3 regions of the Streptomyces sp. MNU89 genome follow, and region 2 is predicted to be linked to each of the others. Evidence: riboswitches for the same ligand, from Rfam matches in the RefSeq annotation. Region 2 holds a riboswitch; each other region holds the start of a gene.
The links. A riboswitch is a leader RNA that binds a small molecule or an ion and turns the genes downstream of it on or off. The one in region 2 is predicted to bind thiamine pyrophosphate.
Positions count from the first base shown of each region.

Region 1: linked by a shared signal. The riboswitch ahead of thiC (phosphomethylpyrimidine synthase ThiC) and the one ahead of thiO (glycine oxidase ThiO) in region 2 are both predicted to bind thiamine pyrophosphate.
Region 3: linked by a shared signal. The riboswitch ahead of E4N63_RS08755 (thiamine ABC transporter substrate binding subunit) and the one ahead of thiO (glycine oxidase ThiO) in region 2 are both predicted to bind thiamine pyrophosphate.

Region 1 covers NZ_JAJKLL010000001.1:3,661,827-3,669,579, forward strand. The annotation lists gene E4N63_RS15755 (LacI family DNA-binding transcriptional regulator) at 45-1,148, shown strand; gene E4N63_RS15760 (metallophosphoesterase) at 1,448-2,506, shown strand; gene E4N63_RS31150 (hypothetical protein) at 2,695-2,961, shown strand; gene E4N63_RS15765 (hypothetical protein) at 2,958-3,596, shown strand; gene thiC (phosphomethylpyrimidine synthase ThiC) at 3,689-5,464, opposite strand; TPP riboswitch at 5,457-5,613, opposite strand; gene E4N63_RS15775 (YibE/F family protein) at 5,683-7,017, shown strand; gene E4N63_RS15780 (SsgA family sporulation/cell division regulator) at 7,094-7,531, opposite strand.
Region 2 covers NZ_JAJKLL010000001.1:5,761,117-5,768,869, reverse strand. The annotation lists gene metF (methylenetetrahydrofolate reductase [NAD(P)H]) at 72-992, opposite strand; gene thiE (thiamine phosphate synthase) at 1,116-1,784, opposite strand; gene E4N63_RS24625 (Rv2175c family DNA-binding protein) at 2,059-2,424, opposite strand; gene E4N63_RS24620 (NAD(P)/FAD-dependent oxidoreductase) at 2,491-3,774, opposite strand; TPP riboswitch at 3,921-4,033, shown strand; gene thiO (glycine oxidase ThiO) at 4,030-5,310, shown strand; gene thiS (sulfur carrier protein ThiS) at 5,307-5,531, shown strand; gene E4N63_RS24605 (thiazole synthase) at 5,535-6,434, shown strand; gene pknB (Stk1 family PASTA domain-containing Ser/Thr kinase) at 6,783-7,753, shown strand, end outside.
Region 3 covers NZ_JAJKLL010000001.1:2,069,886-2,077,638, reverse strand. The annotation lists gene rpsB (30S ribosomal protein S2) at 1-429, shown strand, start outside; gene tsf (translation elongation factor Ts) at 525-1,361, shown strand; gene pyrH (UMP kinase) at 1,527-2,294, shown strand; gene frr (ribosome recycling factor) at 2,410-2,967, shown strand; gene E4N63_RS08765 (phosphatidate cytidylyltransferase) at 2,967-4,046, shown strand; gene rlmN (23S rRNA (adenine(2503)-C(2))-methyltransferase RlmN) at 4,191-5,297, shown strand; TPP riboswitch at 5,316-5,420, shown strand; gene E4N63_RS08755 (thiamine ABC transporter substrate binding subunit) at 5,461-6,555, shown strand; gene E4N63_RS08750 (iron ABC transporter permease) at 6,693-7,753, shown strand, end outside.

The DNA of each region.
Region 1 (7,753 bases), 2.1 Mb from region 2:
CGACCCCCTCGGCCGGAGCCCAGTCGCCCTAGTATCGGCTGGCCATGACAGCAGCAGAGAAGCACCAGGTGAGCCGGTCGACCAGCCGTCGGCTGGGGCGGGCGGGCATCCGGGACGTGGCCGCCGCCGCCGGTGTCTCGATCACGACTGTCTCCGACGCCCTCAACGGCAAGGGCCGGCTCCCCGACGCCACCCGACGCCATGTCCGGGAAGTGGCCGAGCGGCTCGGATACCGGCCGTCCGCCGCCGCCCGCACCCTCCGCACCGGCAGATCCGGCCTCATCGGCCTGACCGTGACCACCTACGGGGACGAGCCCTTCACCTTCACCGAGTTCGCCTACTTCGCCGAGATGGCCCGCGCCGCCACCTCCGCCGCGCTGGCCCGCGGCTACGCGCTCGTCATCCTCCCCGCGACCTCCCGTCACGACGTCTGGTCCAACGTCGCCCTCGACGGCACGGTCGTCATCGACCCCTCCGACCACGACCCGGTCGTCACCGAGCTCGCCCGGCAGCGCATCCCCGTCGTCTCCGACGGCCGGCCCGCCGGCTCCGTACCCGTCACCGCCTGGGTCGACAACGACCACGAGGCCGCCGTCCTCGGCCTGCTCGACCATCTCGCCGACGCCGGTGCCCGCCGGATCGGCCTGCTCACCGGCACCACCACGGACACCTACACCCGGCTCTCCACCAGCGCCTATCTCTCCTGGTGCGAACGGGCCGGACAGGACCCGGTCTACGAGAAGTACCCCGCCCACGACCCGCGCGCCGGAGCGGTGGCCGCCGACCGGCTGCTGGCCCGCCCGGACCGGCCGGACGCCGTCTACGGCCTCTTCGACCCCAACGGCACGGATCTCCTCGCCGCCGCCCGCCGCTACGGCCTGCGGGTCCCGGACGACCTGCTGCTGGTCTGCTGCAGCGAGTCCACCGTCTACGCCAGCACCGAGCCGCCCGTCACCACCCTCTCCCTCAAACCGCGCCGCATCGGCACCGCGGTCGTCCAGCTGCTGATCGACGCCATCGAGGGCCTGGACGAGGGGCGGCCGGTGGAGCAGGTGATACCGACCGAGCTGATCGTGCGCACCTCCTCCCAGCCGCGGACCTCGCGCACTACCGTCAGCCCGCCCCGGTCACCCGCCGAACCGGCCTGACGCGGAGGGCACCCGGCCGTCCCGACGGTCGGCGGGACCGGCGGGACCGGCGCTGCCACCGGGAAGGACGGTCACCACAACCACCGCGACCACCAGGGCAATCCGGCACAAACTCCCGGCGCTCACGCCATCGCGGTGATTGCCGGCTCCCTGGTGCGTCACAACCCACGAGCGGCATTCCTATGATGGGCGCACGACACCGCGGATCCCTTGACCACGAGGGGCCTCCCCACCCTGAGGCGGGGCGAGTGCCTCCGCCCGCAGCGGGGAGGCAGGTCCGACCGGTGCACGGCGGCGCGATGGTGGAGGGGTCGATGATCCAGGGGGCCGGTCAGGGACCCGCGGTGCGGGGCATGATGGCCATGCCGGTGGAGCCCGTGAACGCTGCGGTTCCGCCGTACGCGGCCGACGAGGGCTACACCCCCACCGAACGGAACCTCCCAGTGGTCGGCCGCGTGCCCACCCCGGACGTGCCGACGGTGCCCCTCATGCCACCGGTACCCGAACCCGAGGCGGGCGCCACCGCCCCCGCGGACGGCCCCGGCCCGCTGTACGTCGTCGGCGACGTCCACGGCTACCTCGACGAGCTGCGGGCCGCCCTGCTCGCCCAGGGGCTGATCGACTCCCAGGACCGCTGGGCCGCCGGCAACGCCCGCCTGTGGTTCCTCGGCGACTTCACCGACCGCGGCCCGGACGGCATCGGGGTCATCGATCTCGTCATGCGGCTCTCCGCCGAGGCCGCCGCGGCCGGCGGCTACTGCAAGGCCCTGATGGGCAATCACGAGCTGCTGCTCATCGGCGCCAAGCGCTTCGGCGACACCCCGGTGTCCTCCGGCGCGGGAACCGCGTCCTTCCACGCCGCGTGGCTGCTCAACGGCGGGCAGCGCAGCGACATGGACCGGCTGCAGGACCACCATGTCCAGTGGATGTCCCGGCTCGACGCGATGGCCGAGGAGGACGGCCATCTGCTCCTCCACTCGGACACCACGGCCTACCTCGACTACGGCGATTCGATCGAGGCCGTCAACGACGCGGTGACCGAAGCCCTTCAGCGCGCCGACGCCGAGGAGTGCTGGGACCTGTTCCGCAAGTTCACCAAGCGCTTCGCCTTCCGCGACCAGGGCGGCGCCGAGGCCGTCCGCGAGTTGCTCGGGGCGTACGGCGGCCGGCGCGTCGTCCACGGTCACAGCCCGATCCCGTATCTCACCGGCCAGGTGGGCAGCGAGGACGGCGAGGACGACGGCGCGCCCGTCGTCGACGGCCCGCACGTCTACGCCGACGGGCTGGCCATCGCCATGGACGGCGGCGTCACCATGGCCGGAAAGATGCTGGTCGCGCAACTGCCGCTGCCGGGCTGAGGATTACGCGGTCCGCTGCGGGGGCAGGTAGTCAGGTCCACGGTCGGGTCAATTTCCGGCAACACCCTGTCACCGCGTGCCGTGGGCGCCCTACCATCGGCTTATCCGCAGCAGGCTCTCCTCCGTTTCCGCCCTTCCGCCCGGTGAGAATCGGCGTGCCAGGGCCTACGGAGCATCGGGGGATGCACATGAACAGCGCACCGCATCTGCTTCCCGAGGACCGCCCCGACTTCGCGCGAGTCCTCGACCAGGTTCTGCGTCATGCGCACCGGCGCCCGGAACTCGGCGCCGTCGGCCGGCGGCTCAACGCCGAGCAGCTGCGCACCAGAGCCCTGGACGCGGCCCCGGAGATCGCGGCCCGCGCCGCGGCCGAGTACCGGCAGTACACCGAGCTCCGCGACGAGTCGCGCCGCGTCCCGCCGCAGGACGACGGCCGGGGCGGGGCCCGGGGATGAGCGGGAAGGACGGCAGGGGCGGGAACGGAGCGGGCTTCGCCGGAGCCGTCGGCGAGGTCGCCGAGAGCTCCGGTGCCGGACTCCTCGCGGTCTTCGCCGTGCTGGCTCCGGTACTGGCAGGCGCCGCGGCGGCGATCTTCCTGCTGATCGGCTACCTGCTCCATCTGGTCAGCCCCGAGCAGCCGATGGCAGAACCGATCATCACTGCCGGCTGGATCTTCCTCGCGCTGACCGCCGCGGGCATCGTCATCGCGATGTTCGGCCTGCTGTTCACCGCGCGGCGCGACGGCGCCGGCTCCCTGCGGGCCTCGGCCGAGGAGGACCGGACGAGCGAGCTGGCCCGGGCCCGGGAGGCCTGGCGGCAAGCCCTGCTCGACCGCGGCATCGTGCCGTTCCTGCGGGAGGCCCTGGAGGAGCCGCCGGCGGCCGGGCAGGCCACCGGAAGCCCGTACGGCGGCGCCCCGGACCCGGCCGGGGCTCCGGAGGCCCGCACGCCCCAACTCGGCTACAGCAAGCCGGGATTCAGCAGCCCGGCCACGGGCGACGACCCGGGGCGGGGCAGCACGCGCCCCAGCTTCAACAGCCCCGGCTTCTCCAGCCCGGACTACGGCGGCCCGGAGCACCAGCCGGAGTAGCCGCCGCCCCCGGCCGCCGGCCGTCCGTCCCGCCCCTCCGGAAGCGCGTTCGCGCCGGAGGGGCGGGACGGACGGGACGGGAACCCGTTCGGTCAGTCGGTGACCGGCAGATAGACCCGGTTGCCCGCCGCCGCGAACTCCCGGGATTTCTCCGCCATACCGGCCTCGATCTCCTCCATCTCCCCGCCGTGCCGCCGGCGGATGTCCTGAGAGATCTTCATCGAACAGAACTTCGGCCCGCACATCGAGCAGAAGTGGGCCGTCTTCGCCGGTTCGGCCGGGAGGGTCTCGTCGTGGAAGGCCCGTGCCGTGTCCGGGTCGAGCGCCAGGTTGAACTGGTCCTCCCAGCGGAACTCGAAACGCGCGTCGGACAGCGCGTCGTCCCACTCCTGGGCTCCCGGATGCCCCTTCGCCAGATCCGCCGCGTGTGCCGCGATCTTGTACGTGATGACACCGGTCTTCACGTCGTCGCGGTCGGGCAGCCCCAGGTGCTCCTTGGGGGTGACGTAGCAGAGCATCGCCGTCCCCCACCAGGCGATCATGGCCGCCCCGATGCCCGAGGTGATGTGGTCGTAGCCGGGTGCCACATCGGTGGTCAGCGGGCCCAGCGTGTAGAACGGCGCCTCCTCGCAGATCTCCTGCTGGAGGTCGATGTTCTCCTTGATCTTGTGCATCGGGACATGGCCCGGGCCCTCGATCATCGTCTGCACGCCGTGGGCCTTGGCGACGGTGTTCAGCTCGCCCAGGGTGCGGAGTTCGGCGAACTGCGCCTCGTCGTTGGCGTCCGCGACCGAGCCGGGGCGCAGCCCGTCGCCGAGCGAGAACGTGACGTCATAGGCCGCGAGGATCTCGCAGAGCTCCTCGAAGTTCTCGTAGAGGAAGCTCTCCTTATGGTGGGCCAGGCACCAGGCGGCCATGATGGAGCCACCGCGCGAGACGATGCCGGTCTTCCGGCGGGCCGTCAGGGGAACGTAGCGGAGCAGGACCCCGGCGTGGACCGTCATGTAGTCCACGCCCTGCTCGGCCTGTTCGATGACGGTGTCCTTGTAGATGTCCCAGGTCAGCTCCTCGGCACGGCCGTCGACCTTCTCCAGGGCCTGGTAGAGCGGGACGGTGCCGATGGGGACGGGGGAGTTGCGCAGCACCCACTCGCGGGTCGTGTGGATGTTGCGGCCGGTGGACAGGTCCATGACCGTATCGGCGCCCCAGCGGGTGGCCCAGGTCATCTTCTCGACCTCCTCCTCGATGGAGGAGGTGACGGCCGAGTTGCCGATGTTGGCGTTGACCTTCACCAGGAACCGCTTGCCGATGATCATCGGTTCGGTCTCGGGGTGGTTGACGTTGGCCGGCAGCACCGCACGCCCCGCGGCGATCTCCTCGCGGACGGTCTCCGGGGGGACGTTCTCCCGGAGCGCGACGTACTCCATCTCGGCGGTGATCTCGCCGCGTCGCGCGTAGGCGAGCTGGGTGACGGGGGAGCCGTCCCGGCTGCGGCGGGGGCGCCGCGGCCCGCCGGGGAAGACGGCGTCGAGATTCCGCAGCCCGCCGCCGGGGCCGGTGGCCCTGAGGCCGTCGTCCTCGGGGCGCGGCGGCCGCCCGTCGTACTCCTCGGTATCGCCGCGGCCGGTGATCCAGCCCTCCCGGAGCGGCGCCAGGCCGCGCCGGACATCGGTGTCGACAGTGGGATCGGTGTACGGGCCGGACGTGTCGTACAGCGTGACGTCGCGGCCGTTGGTGAGGTGCACCCGTCGTACCGGAACCCGCAAGTCCGGGCGTGAGCCGGTCAGATGGTCCTTGTGCCATCCGATCGGCCCGTTCCCGTTCCCGCCGGGTTCCTGAGCAGACGTGTGCGCGTCCTGAACGGTCATGAGACCTACTCCCTACGCCGGCATTACCCGGTACCAGGTTCGGCGGTCGGCGCAGCGGCTTCCGCGACGGTACGGCCGGTCCCGGCCATTCCGTGTACGGAGGTCAGCGCCCTCTCAGCCCGGTGCTCCGAGCTCCCGCGTGTGCAAAGGCAGCCCCCACGCTAACGCCGCCCCGGTGTTCATGACCAGAGGGCCCCTCTTCTTGCGATGATCTGGCAGTGACCTCGACTCCCGAAAGCCACGCGCACACCCACGCCCACGGCCCCGCGGCCCCCGTGTCCCGGAGACTGCGCAAGATCATCGCTGCGGTGCTGATCCCGTTCGCCGCGGCCGTCGCCGTCGGGCTGCTGGTGCTCTGGCCCGGTGGCGCGCCGGGGCACGAGCCGAGCGGGGTCGGCATGGACCGGCAGATGGAGCAGGGCGAAGTCGTCGACGTCGAGAAGGTGAGGTGCTCCGACGTGAACGCGGGAGGCGGACAGCCGCCCGGCGAGGGGCAGCCGGAGACGCCCGGCACACCGGGGGAAGCCCGCGGCGACATCTGCGAGAAGGCGACCGTGCGCGTCACCACCGGCGACGACAAGGGACGCGAGTTCACGGAGATCGTCCAGCCGGACTCCACCCGCCGGCTGAGCGAGGGTCAGGGCGTGGTCGTGGCGTACGCGCCGGACGCGCCCCGGGAGCTGCAGTACTCGGTGACGGATGTGGACCGCGAGGTCCCGATCTCGCTGCTCGCCGGGCTCTTCGCGCTCGCCGTGGTGGCGGTGGGAAGGCTGCGCGGTCTGTTCGCGCTGGTCTCCCTGGTCGTCAGCTTCGGGGTGCTGACGCTCTTCATCCTCCCCGCGATCCTGCAGGGGGAGAATCCCCTGCTCGTCGCGGTGATCGGCAGCAGCGCCATCATGCTGGCCGCGCTCTACCTCTGCCACGGGCTGACGGCCCGTACCTCCGTGGCCGTCCTGGGCACGCTGATCTCCCTGCTGCTGATCGGTGTCCTGGGGTCCGTCTTCATCGACTGGGCGAGGCTGACCGGCAACACCTCCGACGAGACCGGGCTCATCCACGGCCTCTATCCGGACATCGAGATGAGCGGCCTGCTGCTGGCCGGCGTCATCATCGGTTCGCTGGGCGTGCTCGACGATGTGACGGTCACCCAGACCTCGGCGGTGTGGGAGCTGAAGCAGGCGGACCCGACGATGTCGGCGCGGCGGCTGTACCGGGCGGGCATCCGGATCGGGCGCGACCACATCGCGTCGGTGGTCAACACCCTGGTGCTGGCCTACGCGGGTGCCGCCCTGCCGCTGCTGCTGCTGTTCTCCATCGCGCGGAGCAGCGTCGGCACGGTCGCACTGAGCGAGGTCGTGGCCGAGGAGATCGTCCGGACGCTGGTGGGCAGCATCGGGCTGATCGCCTCGGTGCCGGTCACCACCGGCCTCGCGGCGCTCGTCGTCTCGGCGGACCGGTCGGCGGCGGCCGTCTCGGCGCCGGGTGCGGGGACGGAGACGGGCAGCCGCGGCGCGCGGAGGGCGGGCGGGCGCGGGCGCCGCCGCAAGCCGTAACCGCGCGGGCGAAGGCGCCGGGTGTGCCGGGCCGGTGGCCGGCCGGGCCCGCCGCCGTCCGTGCGGCCCCGCGAACTCAGCCCGCGTTGCGGGCCTGGGAGAGGATGCGGTCGAGTGTCTCCGCCAGACGGTCGTCGAAGTCTCCTGCGGACTGCTCCTGTCCCATGGGGACGATGCGGTCGGTCCGGTCGAGGAAGGCCACCAGCGGGGCCGCGCCCGCCCGGAAGGTGGCGCGGTCCTCGCCGACCTGGAGCCGGATGAAGACGTCGGAGAGCACGCCGGGGGTGACGGGAGCGATGTGCACGTCACCGTCACCGGTGGGCGCGCTCAGCCCGTCCAGCAGCAGATCGCGGGCGAATGCCCAGGTCACCGGTGCGTCGCCCGGCAGATGGAAGGTGAAGCGGACCGCGAAGGGGTCGGCCGGTTCGTACTCCAGCTCCACCGGAATGCGGAAGGAGAGCTCCTCGGAGACGAGGAAGCTCATCATCAGCTCTGCCTGAATCGTGTCGCGCATGGTCCACTGCCCCGTGTCGCTCGGGTGGCCTGTCCTGGAGCCTCCTCGGTCCTCCCGGCGCCGTGGTGCTCAACGCTCCGGCGGGACCGCTAGGAGTGGTGGTGCAGGTGTTTCAGGTGCGGGCGGGGCCACAGGGAAGTCCGCCCAGTGCGCAGCGTAGCCGTTTCGGCGCAAGGAGTTGCTGACCGCCATGGCGTCGGGGCGGAGAAAGACGACGGGATG
Region 2 (7,753 bases):
GCGACGATCCCGAATGCGATGTAGAGGACTGTCCAGCCCATGTGCCGCCCCGCTTCCGCCGCTTTCGGCCGTCATCGGGGCCGCTGGTGCAGCCCCAGATTCTCGTAGATCTCCAGCGTCGCCGTCGAGTGGTTCAGGGTGATGAAGTGCAACCCCGGGATGCCCTCTCCCATCAACCGCGCGCACAGCTCCGTGGCGTATTCGATCCCCATGGAGCGTACAGCGGCCGGGTCGTCTTTGACCGCGAGGATCCGCTCGGCCAGCTCCGGGGGGAAGGCCGCGTTGCTGAGCTGGGCGAATCTCTCGATCTGCCGGACGTTGGTGACCGGCATGATCTCGGGGATGATCGGGGTCTCGCAGCCCGCCGCCGCCACCCGGTCCCGCAGGCGCAGGTAGTCCTCCGGGTAGAAGAACATCTGGGTGATGGCGAAGTCGGCGCCGGCCCGGCACTTGTCGACGAAGTGCCGTATGTCGCTCTCCCAGTCCGGGGACCGCGGGTGCATCTCGGGGAAGGCCGCGACACCCACGCAGAAGTCGCCGGACTCCTTGATCAGCCGTACGAGGTCGGCGGCGTACCGGACGCCCTGGGGGTGCGGGACCCACTCGCCCATCGGGTCACCGGGCGGGTCGCCGCGGAGCGCGAGCATGTTCCGGATACCGGCTCCGGCGTAGCTGCCGATGACGTTGCGCAGTTCGGCGACGGAGTGGTTCACCGCGGTGAGGTGTGCGACGGGGGTGAGCGTGGTCTCGGTGGCGATCCGCTCCGTGGCGCGCACGGTGCCGTCCCGGGAGGAGCCGCCCGCGCCGTAGGTCACGGAGACGAAGGTGGGGGCGACGGCCTCGATCCGCCGGATGGCGTTCCACAGCGTCCGCTCGCCCTTCTCCGTCTTCGGGGCGGCGAACTCGAACGAATACGACTGCGCGCCCGACGCGAGGAGGTCGCGCACGGTACGGGCGTGGTCCGTCCGGGTGGAGGGCATACCAAGGGCCATACCGGCAGGTTAACCACCGGCGCACCCCGTCCCCATCCCTGTCCAGCAGGCGGACAGGGGATCGCCGCGCGGCACGGGGCCGCCCGGCCTGCCGCGGCCCCTCGCGCCGGAGCCGGCCGCGGGTCAGAGCGGGCGTTCGCGGAGCCTCCGGGCGAGGTCGGCGGTGGCCGCGGCCGGGTCGGCGGCCTCCGTGAGGGCACGGACCACCACCACCCGCCGGGCTCCGGCGTCGAGCACCTGCTCCAGATTGCCCGCGTCGATCCCGCCGATGGCGAACCACGGACGGCCGGTGCCGAGGGCCGCGGTGGAACGGACCAGATCCAGGCCGGGGGCGGGCCGTCCGGGCTTGGTGGGGGTGGGCCAGCAGGGGCCGGTGCAGAAGTAGTCGGCGCCCGGCTCGGAGGCCGCCGCGGCGGCCTGGGCCCCGGAGTGGGTGGACCGGCCGATCAGCGGGCCGTCGCCGAGGATGGCACGGGCGGCCGGGACGGGCAGGTCTTCCTGGCCGAGGTGGAGGATGTCGGCGCCCGCGGCGTGGGCGATGTCGGCGCGGTCGTTGACGGCGAGCAGCTTGCCGTGGCGGCGGCAGGCGTCGGCCATGACCTCCAGGTGCTCCAGCTCTTGGCGGGCCTCGATGCCCTTGTCGCGCAGCTGCACGATGTCCACACCGGAGGAGAGCACCTCGTCGAGGAAGGCGGGCAGGTCGCCCTGGCGGGTGCGGGCGTCGGTGCACAGATAGAGCCGGGCGCCGGCGAGCAGTGCGGCGGCTTCGGCGTGGGTGTGGGCGCGGGCCATGGCGGTCCCCCGTTTCGTCGGTGTACGGGCCCGGGGGTGCTCCGGGCCCGTACACCGTTGCGGTTGTTCAGGCGTGACGTGATGCGGACGTGCCGGTGTGTACCCGGACTCCGGACTGCGTGGCTCCGGCGGACCGCCGGGCGCGGGCCGGCCGGGTGTCCCGGGCGGCGGGGCTCCGGCGCACGGGGCGCCGCCGGCGGGACGGCCCGGACCGTGTCCGGGCTGGCGCCGTGTCCGGCTTCGTGTGCGGCTCCGGGTCCGTGTCCGGCTCCGGTCAGACGGCGAGCGCCTGGGCGCGGCGCTTCACCTCCGTGCCGCGGTTCTCCCCCAGGGCCTGGGCCGGCGTGCCGGGCAGGCTCGGATCCGGGGTGAAGAGCCATTCCAGCATTTCCTCGTCGGTGAAGCCGTCGTCCCGCAGGAGCGTCAGCGTTCCGACGAGGCCCTTGATCACCTTGCCGTTCCCGATGAAGGCGGCCGGTACCTGGAGCACGCGGTTCTCGCCACGGCGCACCGCGATCAGCTGGCCCTCCCTGACCAGCTGCCGGACGCGGGTCACCTCCACGCCCAGGCGTTCGGCGACGTCGGGAAGGGTGAGCCAGTCGGAGACGAGCGCTTCGGTCTTCGTGTCAATCTCGGTCACAGGTCAAGCGTGCCATCCGGGACCGACAGCCGGAAGCGCGGCACCGCCGGGCGGGCGCACACCCGCTCAGACGGCGGCCGACTTCAGCGGTACGGACGGGTCGGCGGCCCGCTCCGGGTCGAGCCGCGCCGCCCGCTCGATCAGCCGGCGGCCCTGCGCGAGATCGCGCGGCCGGCCCACGGCGAGCAGGGCCGTCAGCACTCCGTCCCGCAGCCAGCACACCGACCAGGAGGTGCCCGCCGGGTCACCGCGCCACAGCAGGCGCTCGCCGCCGGAGTGGTGGCCCGCGTACTGGAGGAAGCGGCCGAACTGCTCCGACCAGAAGTACGGCACCGGGTCGTACACGGGGGTCTCCTCGGCGCAGCGCGCGATGCGCGCGGCCACGGTGACCGGTCCCCGGAAGGCGTTGTCCCAGTGGTGGATCAGCAGCCGCTCGCCGTAGCGGGCGGAGGGGAAGGAGGCGCAGTCGCCGACCGCGTAGACGTCCGGCAGGGAGGTGCTCAGCCGCTCGTCGGCCCGTACGGAGCCGTCCGCGCCGAGCTCGACGCCGGAGCCCGCCAGCCAGCCGGTTGCGGGCCGGGCGCCGATGCCGACGACGACGGCGTCCGCGCGGAGCCGGCTGCCGTCCCCGAGGAGGACGCCGCCGGACTCGACGGCGGCGACGCGGGTGCCGGTGAGGAGGCGGGCGCCCGCCTCCTCGTACCAGCCGGCCATGGGCGCGGTGACCTCGGCCGGGAGCGCGTCGGCCAGCGGGCGGCCGGTGGCCTCGACGACGGTGACGGGGCAGCCGGCCTCGCGTGCGGCGGTGGTGAGCTCGGCGCCAATCCAGCCCGCGCCGACGATGACGATCCGGCGGCCGGCGGCGAGCACCGGGCGCAGCCGTTCGGCGTCGTCGAGGGTGCGCAGCACGTGCACACCGGGCGAGGTCTCGCTGCCGGGGAGACCGACGGGATCCGCGCCGGTGGCGATGACGAGGTGGTCGTACGGGAGGACGGTGTCCCCGGCGACGACCAGCCGGTCGGCGGCGCGGAGCGCGTTCGCCGGGTGGCCGAGCAGCAGTTCGACGTCCAGGGCGGCGAAGTCGATGCCGAGGGACGTGGCTCCGGCCGGACCGGTGGCCGCGCCGGCGGACGCGCCCCCCTCGGTGCCGGCGGCCGCGTCCCCGCCGTGCCCGCCCTGGAGCACCGCCTTCGACAACGGCGGCCGGTCGTACGGCGGGTGGCTCTCGGCGCCGAGCAGGGTGATGGCGCCCGGCCAGCCCTCCTCGCGGAGCGCGACCGCGGTCCGCGCCCCCGCCATGCCCGCGCCGACGATCACGACTCGCTCTGCTGTCCGCCTGTCCTCGCTCACGCGTTCACTCTAGGACCGCCCCGGCGGACACCGCTGGCGGTCCCCGGCCGCCGGGCCGCGCACGGGTCCCACACGCCGGCGGGCGGCGGGTCTCCGACCCGGCCGGGCCTTACAGCGGTCGGCGCCGTGGCGTTAGGGTGGCGGCACAGAGCACTCGCGGGAGCCCGGAGGACCGGGCTGAGAGGGAGGCCGGACCGCCTCCGACCGTACGAACCTGATCCGGGTCATGCCGGCGAAGGGAGGAGCTGGACGCCCATGCACACATCACCGGGGAACGCGCACAGCGGCAGCGAGGGGCACACGGGCGGAGGCGGGCGCGGAGCCGCCCGGCACACCCATGACGTACTGGTCGTCGGGGGCGGCATCATCGGCCTGGTCACCGCCTGGCGCGCGGCCCAGCGCGGCCTGGACACCGCCGTCGCCGATCCCGCGCCGGGCGGCGGTGCCGCGCAGGTGGCCGCCGGGATGCTGGCCGCCGTCTCCGAACTCCACTACGGCGAGCAGACACTGCTGGGCCTCAACCTGGCCTCGGCCGCGCGCTATCCGGCGTTCGCGGCCGAGCTGGAGGAGGCGAGCGGCCAGGACATCGGGTACCGGGCCTGCGGCACCCTCGCGGTCGCCCTGGACGCCGACGACCGCGCCCATCTGCGCGAACTGCACGCCCTGCAACTGGCGTCCGGACTGGACGCGCAGTGGCTGACGGGCCGTGAGTGCCGGCGCCTGGAACCCATGCTGGCGCCGGGGGTGCGCGGCGGTCTGCGGGTGGACGGCGATCACCAGTGCGATCCGCGCCGGCTGGCGACTGCCCTGGTGCGCGCCTGTGAACGCGCGGGCGTCGTCTTCCACCGGCAGCGCGCCGGGCGGCTGTCCGTCTCGGCGGACCGCGCGACCGGCGCCGTCCTGGACGACGGCACCGGGGTCGCGGCGGGGCTGACCGTGCTGGCCGCCGGGAGCATGAGCGGACGGCTTCCGGGGATTCCGGACGAGGTGCTGCCACCGGTGCGGCCGGTCAAGGGGCAGGTGCTGCGGCTGCGGGTGCCCGAGCGGTACGCGCCCTTCCTCTCCCGCACCGTACGGGCCGTGGTGCGCGGCGGACAGGTCTACCTGGTGCCGCGCGAGAACGGCGAACTGGTGATCGGTGCGACCAGTGAGGAACTCGGCTGGGACACCACCGTCACCGCGGGCGGGGTGTACGAACTCCTGCGCGACGCCCATGAGCTGGTGCCCGGTCTGACCGAACTGCCGCTCACCGAGACCCGCGCGGGCCTGCGCCCCTGCTCGCCGGACAACGCCCCGCTGCTCGGCCCGTCCGCGCTGCCCGGCCTGCATCTGGCGACGGGCCACCACCGCAACGGTGTTCTCCTCACGCCGGTCACCGGGGACGCGATGGCCGAGGCGCTGGCCACCGGCGTGCTGCCGGAGGAGGCCCGCGCCTTCTCGCCGCTGCGGTTCGCGGGCGGCGCCGCCGGAGCCGCCGGAGCCACCGACGCGGCCGGCGCCGCACCCGCTTCCGTACGACAGGAGCAGCCCGTATGACCGTCAACGTCAACAGGACCGTGACCGTTACCGTCAACGGGGCGTCCCGCGACCTGCCCCCCGGCACCACGCTGGACGCGCTGGTCGCCGGCTTCACCCGGGCCCGCACCGGGGTCGCCGCCGCCGTCAACGAGACCGTCGTCCCGCGCGGCGACTGGCCCGCCACCCGGCTCGGCGCGGGCGACCGCGTCGAGATCCTCACCGCCGTCCAGGGAGGCTGACCCATGGCCGACACCACCGTGTACGACGGCACCGCGCCCGCCGCGCCCGGCCCGTCCCCGGACGCGCCGCCCCCGTCCGCGACCGCGCCCTCGCCCGCTCACGAACCCGCCGCCGACCCGCTGGTCATCGCGGGGATCCCGTTCGCGTCCCGGCTCATCATGGGCACCGGCGGCGCCTCCAGCCTGGACATCCTGGAACGCGCCCTCACCGCCTCCGGCACCGAGCTGACGACCGTCGCGATGCGCCGGCTGGACCCGACCGTGCAGGGCTCCGTCCTGTCCGTCCTGGACCGGCTCGGCATCCGCGCGCTCCCCAACACCGCGGGCTGCTTCACCGCCGGGGAAGCCGTCCTCACCGCGCGCCTCGCCCGTGAGGCGCTCGGCACGGACTGGGTGAAGCTGGAGGTCGTCGCCGACGAACGCACCCTGCTGCCCGATCCGGTCGGCCTGCTGGACGCCGCCGAGACCCTCGTCGACGACGGCTTCACCGTCCTGCCCTACACCAACGACGATCCCGTGCTGGCGCGGAGGCTGGAGGAGGCGGGCTGCGCCGCGATCATGCCGCTGGGCTCCCCCATCGGCTCCGGACTCGGCATCCGCAACCCGCACAACTTCCAGCTGATCACCGAGCGGGCCGGGGTGCCCGTCATCCTCGACGCGGGCGCGGGTACGGCCTCCGACGCGGCCCTGGCCATGGAGCTGGGCTGCGCCGCCGTGATGCTGGCCTCGGCGGTGACCCGCGCGCAGGAGCCGGAGCTGATGGCGCACGCCATGCGGCACGCCGTGGAGGCGGGCCGGCTGGCGTACCGCGCGGGCCGCATCCCGCGCCGCCACTTCGCCGAGGCGTCCTCACCCACCGAGGGCCGCGCGGTGCTGGACCCGGAGCGGCCGGCCTTCGGCTGACGGGGGCGCGGCGGGCCCGGCCGGGGACGGGACGGGACGGACAGCGGCGGGGCGCGCCGGGCCGGGGCGGCACCGGGACCCGGCCCGGCGCGGTCTCCGGTCCCGCCGCCGCGACGGCACGGGCCCCGAGCCGTGACGGGCCCGGAGCCGTGACGGGACTCACGTCCGCCTCCGCGCCCGCCCGCCGCACCCCTGTACGCCCCAACGGCCGTGACCGGGGCGGCCGGTGCGGCCCCGGGCCCCGCCGCCCGTGCGTTTCCCACCCGCTGTCACATTCCGGTAGCAGTGCGGCCACGGGCGCACCGGGGAGGGCCCGCACCGCGCGTCCCGGCTCGTAGACTCACCAGCGTGGATACGACCCTGCAGGACCCCTCCCCCGGCCCGCGCCGGGAGGACCCGCTGGTCGGGCAGGTGCTCGACGGCCGCTACCGGATCGACGCGCGGATCGCCACCGGCGGTATGGCCACCGTCTACCGGGGTCTCGACACCCGGCTCGACCGTGTGCTCGCGCTCAAGGTGATGCACCCGGGGCTCGCGGCCGACGCCGCCTTCGTCGAGCGGTTCATCCGCGAGGCGAAGGCCGTGGCACGGCTCGACCACCCCAATGTCGTCGGGGTGTACGACCAGGGCGACGACGGCACCCACGTCTTCCTCGCCATGGAGTACGTCGCCGGGTGCACCCTGCGCGACGTGCTGCGCGAGCGCGGCGCGCTCCGCCCCCGGGCCGCCCTGGACATCCTGGAGCCCGTCCTCGCCGCGCTCGGAGCCGCGCACCTCGGCGGGCTCGTCCACCGCGACATGAAGCCGGAGAACGTCCTGATCGGCGACGACGGCCGGGTCAAGGTCGCCGACTTCGGCCTGGTGCGGGCCGTGGACACGGACACCACCGCCTCCCCCGGCACCCTGCTCGGCACGGTCTCGTATCTCGCCCCCGAGCAGATCGAGCACGGCACCGCCGACCCCCGCGTCGACGTCTACGCCTGCGGCATCGTGCTGTACGAGATGCTGACGGGTGCCAAGCCGCACGCCGGCAGCACCCCCGCCCAGGTGCTCTACCAGCACCTCCACGAGGACGTACCGCCGCCGTCGGCCGCCGTACCCGGCCTGGCCCCCGGGCTGGACCGACTGGTGTGCGACGCCACCGCCCGCACCCCCGCGGCACGCCCGGCGGACGCGGCCGCGATGCTCGCCGCGGTCCGGGAGGTGCGCGCCGGGCTCACCGACGCCGAACTGGACGCCCTGCCGCCGCAGGCCCTGACACCCGCGGCCGCGGGCAGCGAGGACCGTACGAGCGTGCTGCCCCGCACCCGCGCCGCGGC
Region 3 (7,753 bases), 3.7 Mb from region 2:
ATCGCCGTCGGCGAGGCGCGCAAGCTCAACATCCCGGTGGTCGCGATCCTCGACACCAACTGCGACCCGGACGAGGTCGACTACAAGATCCCGGGCAACGACGACGCGATCCGCTCCGTCACCCTGCTCACCCGTGTGATCGCCGACGCCGCCGCCGAGGGCCTCATCGCCCGCTCCGGCGCGGCCACCGGCGACCAGAAGCCGGGCGAGAAGGCCGGCGAGCCGCTGGCCGAGTGGGAGCGCGACCTCCTCGAGGGCGGCGACAAGAAGGCTGCCGAGCAGCCGGCCGCCGCCGAGGCCGAGAAGCCGGCCGAGGCCCCCGCCGCCGAGAAGCCGGCCGAGGCCCCCGTGGCCGAGGCCGCCGTGGCCGAGGCGCCGGCTGCCGAGGCACCCGCCGAGGCCCCGGCCGCGGACGCCGAGAAGGCCTGACCCCAGCGTCACGGCTGACGACGGCGGGGGCCCGGTGCCCCCGCCGTCCACCCGTAGATCCGATCGATCGACTTTCGAGAAGAGATTGACAGACCATGGCGAACTTCACCGCCGCTGACGTCAAGAAGCTCCGTGAGCTCACCGGCGCCGGCATGATGGACTGCAAGAAGGCGCTGGACGAGGCGGAGGGCAACGTCGACAAGGCCGTCGAGATCCTGCGCGTCAAGGGCCAGAAGGGCGTGGCCAAGCGTGAGGGCCGCAGCGCCGAGAACGGCGCCGTCGTCTCCCTCATCGCGGACGACAACAAGTCCGGCGTCCTGCTGGAGCTGAAGTGCGAGACCGACTTCGTCGCCAAGGGTGACAAGTTCCTCGCCGCCGCCAACGCGCTGGCCGCTCATGTCGCCAAGACCTCCCCGGCCGATCTGGAGGCCCTGCTGGCCTCGGAGATCGAGTCGGGCAAGACCGTCCAGGCGTATGTGGACGAGGCCAACGCCACTCTCGGCGAGAAGATCGTCCTGGACCGGTTCGCGCAGTTCGAGGGCGGCTACGTCGCCACGTACATGCACCGCACCAGCCCGGACCTCCCGCCGCAGGTCGGCGTGCTCGTCGAGCTCGAGCAGGAGAACGCCGAGGTAGCCAAGGACATCGCGCAGCACATCGCCGCGTTCGGTCCGAAGTACCTCTCCCGCGACCAGATCCCGGCCGAAGCGGTCGAGAACGAGCGTCGCGTCGCCGAGGCCACGGCGCGCGAGGAGGGCAAGCCCGAGGGCGCCCTGCCGAAGATCGTCGAGGGCCGGGTGAACGGCTTCTTCAAGGAGAACTGCCTCCTCGACCAGGCGTTCGCCAAGGACAACAAGAAGACCGTCCAGAAGGTTCTGGACGAGGCCGGTGTCACGCTGAAGCGCTTCGCCCGCATCCGCGTCGGCGCCTGAGTCCGGTCAGCGACAGCGGAAAGCGCCCGCCGCCGCTAAGGTCGGGGGCAGCTGGCCGACGGCGTGCCGGACGGCCGCAGAGGTGACGAGGAGGCCATTGCCGCAGAGGGATCAGCAGACCCCGTACGGCAGTGGCCTTCTTCGTCTGTGCACGAGGAGATCTCCATGAATCAGGACGCCGACAAGGCCGGTAAACCCGATCACGGTCCCCAGCGGGGCCGGTTTCTGCTGAAGCTGTCCGGCGAGGCCTTCGCCGGCGGGGGCGGCCTCGGCGTCGACCCGGACGTCGTGCACAAGATGGCCCGGGAGATCGCCGCCGTCGTCCGTGACGGCGCCGAGATCGCCATCGTCATCGGCGGCGGCAACTTCTTCCGGGGCGCCGAACTCCAGCAGCGCGGCATGGACCGGGCCCGCTCCGACTACATGGGCATGCTGGGCACGGTCATGAACTGCCTCGCGCTCCAGGACTTCCTGGAGAAGGAGGGAATAGACTCCCGCGTCCAGACCGCCATCACGATGGGCCAGGTCGCGGAGCCGTACATCCCGCTCCGGGCGGTGCGGCACCTGGAGAAGGGACGCGTCGTCATCTTCGGCGCCGGCATGGGGATGCCGTACTTCTCCACCGACACCACCGCTGCCCAGCGCGCGCTGGAAATCGACGCGCAGGCCCTGCTGATGGGCAAGAACGGCGTCGACGGGGTGTACGACTCGGACCCGCGGAAGAACCCCGACGCGGTGAAGTTCGACGCCCTCGAGTACAGCGAGGTCATCACCCGCGGCCTCAAGGTCGCCGACGCCACCGCCATCACCCTGTGCATGGACAACAAGCTGCCGATTCTCGTCTTCGAACTTCTCGCCGAAGGCAATATCGCGCGTGCGGTGAAGGGTGAGAAGATCGGCACGCTGGTGAGCGACCAAGCGACCAGGGCCTGACCCGGGAGGGCCGGCCCGATACGGGGATGGACAACAGCCTGCCGGTCGGACACCGTGCAGGAGTAGACGCGCGCAGGGGCGAGGCTCTGCTTACTGATAACACCAGGAGCAAGTGGTGATCGAAGAGACCCTCCTCGAAGCCGAGGAGAAGATGGAGAAGGCCGTCGTGGTCGCCAAGGAGGACTTCGCCGCGATCCGCACCGGCCGTGCGCACCCGGCGATGTTCAACAAGATCGTGGCGGACTACTACGGGGCGATGACGCCGATCAACCAGCTGGCGTCGTTCTCGGTCCCGGAGCCGCGGATGGCCGTGGTGACCCCGTTCGACAAGAGCGCGCTGCGCAACATCGAGCAGGCGATCCGCGACTCCGACCTCGGGGTCAACCCGAGCAACGACGGCAGCATCATCCGCGTGGTGTTCCCCGAGCTGACGCAGGAGCGCCGCAAGGAGTACATCAAGGTCGCCAAGCACAAGGCCGAGGACGCGAAGATCTCGATCCGCAGCGTCCGGCGCAAGGCCAAGGAGACCATCGACAAGTTCATCAAGGACGGTGAGGTCGGCGAGGACGAGGGCCGCCGCGCCGAGAAGGAGCTCGACGACACCACCGCGAAGTACGTGGCACAGGTGGACGAGCTGCTCAAGCACAAGGAAGCCGAGCTGCTCGAGGTCTGATGAACGACTCTTCCCGGGGCGCCCCGCCGCACGCCGGTTACGGGGGACCGCCCGGTCAGGGGCCCGTGCGGCCTCCCGCGGCGGGTCCCCCGCACGGGGCAGGCGATGCGGCGCAGACTCGGCCCATGCCCATCGTGCCCCCCGCAGGCGGCGACCAGGACGACCGCGACGGACACGACCGGGGGGCCGCTCGCCCGAGCGGCCCCCCGGTCCACGCGAACCGCCCGGCCGGAGCCCATCCGTCTCCCGCGACGCCGCCCCGCAAGCGCGCGGGCCGCGATTTGCGGGCCGCGATCGGCGTGGGGGTCGGCCTCGGCGCGGTGATCCTCGCCTCGCTGTTCTTCGTCAAGGACGTCTTCGTCGGGGTGATCGCGGCCGCGGTCGTGGTCGGTCTCTGGGAGCTGACCTCCCGGCTGCGCGAGCAGAAGGGCATCAGCGCGCCACTGGTGCCGCTGGCCCTCGGCGGCGTCGCCATGGTCGTCGCGGGATACCTGCGGGGCCCGGAGGGCGCCTGGGTCGCCATGGCGCTCACCGCGCTCGCCGTCCTGGCCTGGCGGATGACGGACGCCCCGGAGAACTACCTCCGTGACGTCACGGCCGCTCTCTTCGCCGCCTTCTACGTGCCGTTCCTCGCCACCTTCGTGGCGCTGATGCTGGCCGCCGACGACGGCGCCTGGTGGGTGATGGTCTTCCTGGTGCTCACCGTGGTCAGCGACACCGGCGCCTACGCCGTCGGCTGGCGCTTCGGCACGCACAAGCTCGCGCCGCGCATCAGCCCCGGCAAGACGCGCGAGGGACTGCTCGGGGCGGTCGGCTTCTCCATGGTGGCCGGCGCGCTGTGCCTGGAGTTCCTGATCGACGGGGGCAGTTGGTGGGAGGGCCTGCTGCTCGGCCTGGCGGTCGCGGGCAGCGCCACCCTGGGCGACCTCGGCGAGTCCATGATCAAGCGGGACCTCGGGATCAAGGACATGGGCACGCTGCTCCCCGGCCACGGCGGGATCATGGACCGTCTGGACTCGCTGCTGCCCACCGCTCCGGTGGCGTGGCTGCTGCTGGTGGTCTTCACCGGCTCGGGCTGAGTTTTCCCGCGCACGCGAGACCCCTGCCGCAGCGCTTCGGCAGGGGCCTTGGCGCCTCTCCGGCGGCGGACCGCGGCCGGGTGACGGGAGCCTCGTCCGCGGGGCGCCGGGGGACCGTCCGGCGTCTGCGACACTGGAGGAATCATGCCTAAGCCCGGAGAACTCACCTTTGCCGTGCCGCGCGGGGCCAAGAAGCCGCCGCGGCATCTTGCCGACCTCACCCCCGCCGAGCGCCGCGACGCCGTGGCGGCCATCGGCGAGAAGCCGTTCCGGGCCGGCCAGGTCTCGCGTCACTACTTCGCCCGGTACGCCGACGACCCGGCGGCCTGGACGGACATCCCGGCGGCGGCCCGTGAGAAGCTCGCGGCCGAACTGCTGCCCGAACTCATGACCGTCGTGCGGCACATCAGCTGCGACGACGACACCACCCGCAAGACGCTGTGGCGGCTCTTCGACGGCACGCTCGTCGAGTCGGTCCTGATGCGCTACCCGGACCGGGTCACCATGTGCGTCTCCTCGCAGGCCGGCTGCGGGATGAACTGCCCCTTCTGCGCCACCGGCCAGGCCGGTCTCGACCGCAATCTGTCGACCGCCGAGATCGTGCACCAGATCGTGGACGGCATGCGGGCGCTGCGGGACGGCGAGATCCCCGGCGGGCCGGCCCGGCTGTCGAACATCGTCTTCATGGGGATGGGCGAGCCGCTCGCCAACTACAACCGCGTCGTCGGCGCCATCCGGCGGCTCACCGACCCCGAGCCGGACGGCCTCGGGCTCTCGCAGCGCGGCATCACCGTCTCCACCGTCGGTCTCGTCCCGGCGATGCTGCGCTTCGCCGACGAGGGCTTCAGCTGCCGGCTCGCGGTCTCGCTGCACGCCCCGGACGACGAGCTCCGCGACACCCTCGTGCCGGTCAACACCCGGTGGAAGGTGCGCGAAGTGCTCGACGCCGCCTGGGAGTACGCCGAGAAGTCCGGCCGCCGGGTCTCCATCGAGTACGCGCTGATCCGCGACATCAACGACCAGGCCTGGCGCGGCGATCTGCTCGGCCGGCTGCTCAAGGGCCGCCGCGTGCACGTCAATCTCATCCCGCTCAACCCGACGCCCGGCTCGAAGTGGACCGCCTCGCGGCCCGAGGACGAGAAGGCGTTCGTGGCCGCGCTGGAGGCGCACCGGGTGCCGGTGACCGTCCGGGACACCCGGGGCCAGGAGATCGACGGCGCATGCGGTCAGCTGGCCGCAGCGGAGCGCTGATATCGTCGTTTCGAACGTCTATTCCGACAGGGGAGCGCACAGCGCTGAGAGTGCGGCAGCAGCCGCAGACCCTCGAACCTGAACCGGGTCATACCGGCGTAGGGAGTTCGGTCACCACTCGACAAGCTGTCGTGCCCTGCCCGCTTCAGGGGAGGCACCACTCATGACCACGCACCTCCGCGGACGGTCCGCCGCCGCGCTGCTCGTCACCGCGCTGGGCATCACCTCGCTCGCCGCGTGCGGCGACTCCGGTGATCCGGCCGGGAAGGACGGTGGCGAGACCGCGGCCGTCACCCTGGTCACCCATGACTCGTTCGCCGTCTCCGACGACGTGCTGAAGGAGTTCACCGAGCAGACCGGCCGCAAGGTCGAGATCCTGCGCGGCGGCGACGCCGGCACGACCGTCAACCAGGCCGTGCTGTCCAAGGGCAACCCGCAGGGCGACGTCCTCTTCGGCGTCGACAACACCCTGCTCCCGCGCGCCCTCGACCACGGGATCTTCACGCCGTACGAGGCCAGGGGCCTGGAGAAGGTACCGGAGGAACTCCGGCTCGACCGGGGGAAGCACCGGGTCACGCCCGTCGACTACGGCGACATCTGTGTCAACTACGACCGCGGCTGGTTCGAGAAGAAGCGGCTCGCGCCGCCGGAGACCTTCGCCGACCTGGTCGAGCCCGCGTACAAGGACCTGCTGGTCACCGAGAACGCCGCCACCTCCTCGCCGGGGCTGGGCTTCCTCCTCGCCACCGCGGCCGAGTACGGCGACGACGGCTGGCAGGACTACTGGAAGAAGCTCAAGGCCAACGGTGTCGAGGTGGTCGACGGCTGGGAGCAGGCCTACAACGACCGCTTCTCCGGCTCCGGCGGCGGCAAGGGCAAGGGCGACAAGCCCCTCGTCGTGTCCTATGCCTCCAGCCCGCCCGCCGAGGTGCTGGGGCAGGACCCGCTGCCCGAGGAGGGGCCGACGGGGGTGGCAAAAGGCACCTGCTTCCGGCAGACCGAGTTCGCCGGGCTGCTGGACGGCGCCGAGAACCCCGAGGGCGGCAAGGAACTGCTGGACTTCCTGCTGAGCGAGACCTTCCAGGAGGACGTGCCGCTGCAGATGTTCGTCCACCCCGCCCGCACGGACGTCAAGCTGCCGGAGGTCTTCACCCGGTACGGGGAGACGATCGAGAAGCCCGCCTCCCTGGCCCCGGAGAAGATCGCCGAGAACCGTGAGCGGTGGGTCAAGGCATGGTCCCAGCTCGTTCCGAGGTGACCGCCGGGGCGGAGCCGGCCCCGGTTCCGCCCTCGTCGCCGTCCGCACCGCCTCCGCCCGTTCCGCCGTCACCGGCGGGGCGGCGGCCGGGCGGGCTGCCGGGCCGCGGCTCCGGCACCGCGGTCCGGCTCGCGCTGATGGCCGTTCCGGCGGCCTTCTTCGCCCTGTTCTTCGTCCACCCGGTGGCCGCGATCGTGGCCCGGGGGCTGCGCGACGGGGGGCGGTGGCGGTTCGGCCGGGCCGGCGCGGTGCTGACGGACCCGCTCGTCCTGGACGTGCTCTGGTTCACCGCGTGGCAGGCGGCGGCGTCCACGGCGCTGACCGTGGCCGTCGCGCTGCCGGGCGCCTATGTCTTCGCCCGCCTCGACTTCCCCGGCAAGCGGCTGCTGCGGGCGCTGGTGGTGGTGCCGTTCGTCCTGCCCACCGTCGTGGCCGGCTCGGCCTTCCTGGCGCTGCTGGGACGCGGCGGACTGCTGGACGAACTGTGGGGCGTCCGGCTGGACACCACGGTGTGGGCGATTCTGCTCGCCCATGTGTTCTTCAACTACGCGGTCGTGGTGCGGACGGTCGGCGGCCTGTGGGCGCAGCTCGACCCGCGCCAGGAGGAGGCCGCGCGGATGCTCGGCGCGAGCCGCCTCACCGCCTGGCGCCGGATCACCCTGCCGGCGCTGGCGCCCGCCGTCGCCGCCGCGGCGCTGATGGTCTTTCTCTTCACCTTCACCTCCTTCGGGGTGGTCCAGATCCTCGGCGGTCCGCGGTACTCGACGCTGGAGGTCGAGATCTACCGGCAGACCGCACAATTGCTCGACCTGCCGACGGCGGCCGTGCTGACGCTGCTGCAGTTCTGTGCCGTCGGCGGCCTGCTCCTGCTGCACGCCCGGACGGTGCGGCGGCGCGAGAGCGCGCTGCGGCTGGTCGATCCCGCGCACACCTCCCGCCGTCCGCGCGGCGCCGGCCAGTGGGCCCTGCTGGGCTCCACGGTGACGGTCATCGCGCTGCTGCTCCTGCTGCCGCTGGGGGTGCTCGTCGAGCGCTCGCTGGACGCACCGGACGGCTACGGCTTCGCCTTCTACCGGGCGCTGGGGTCCGAGGAGGGCGGGACGTTCACCGTGGCGCCGCTGGAGGCGGTGGGCAACTCCCTGGCGTTCGCGGCCGTGGCCACCCTGATCGCCCTGGTGGTCGGCGGTCTGGCCGCGGC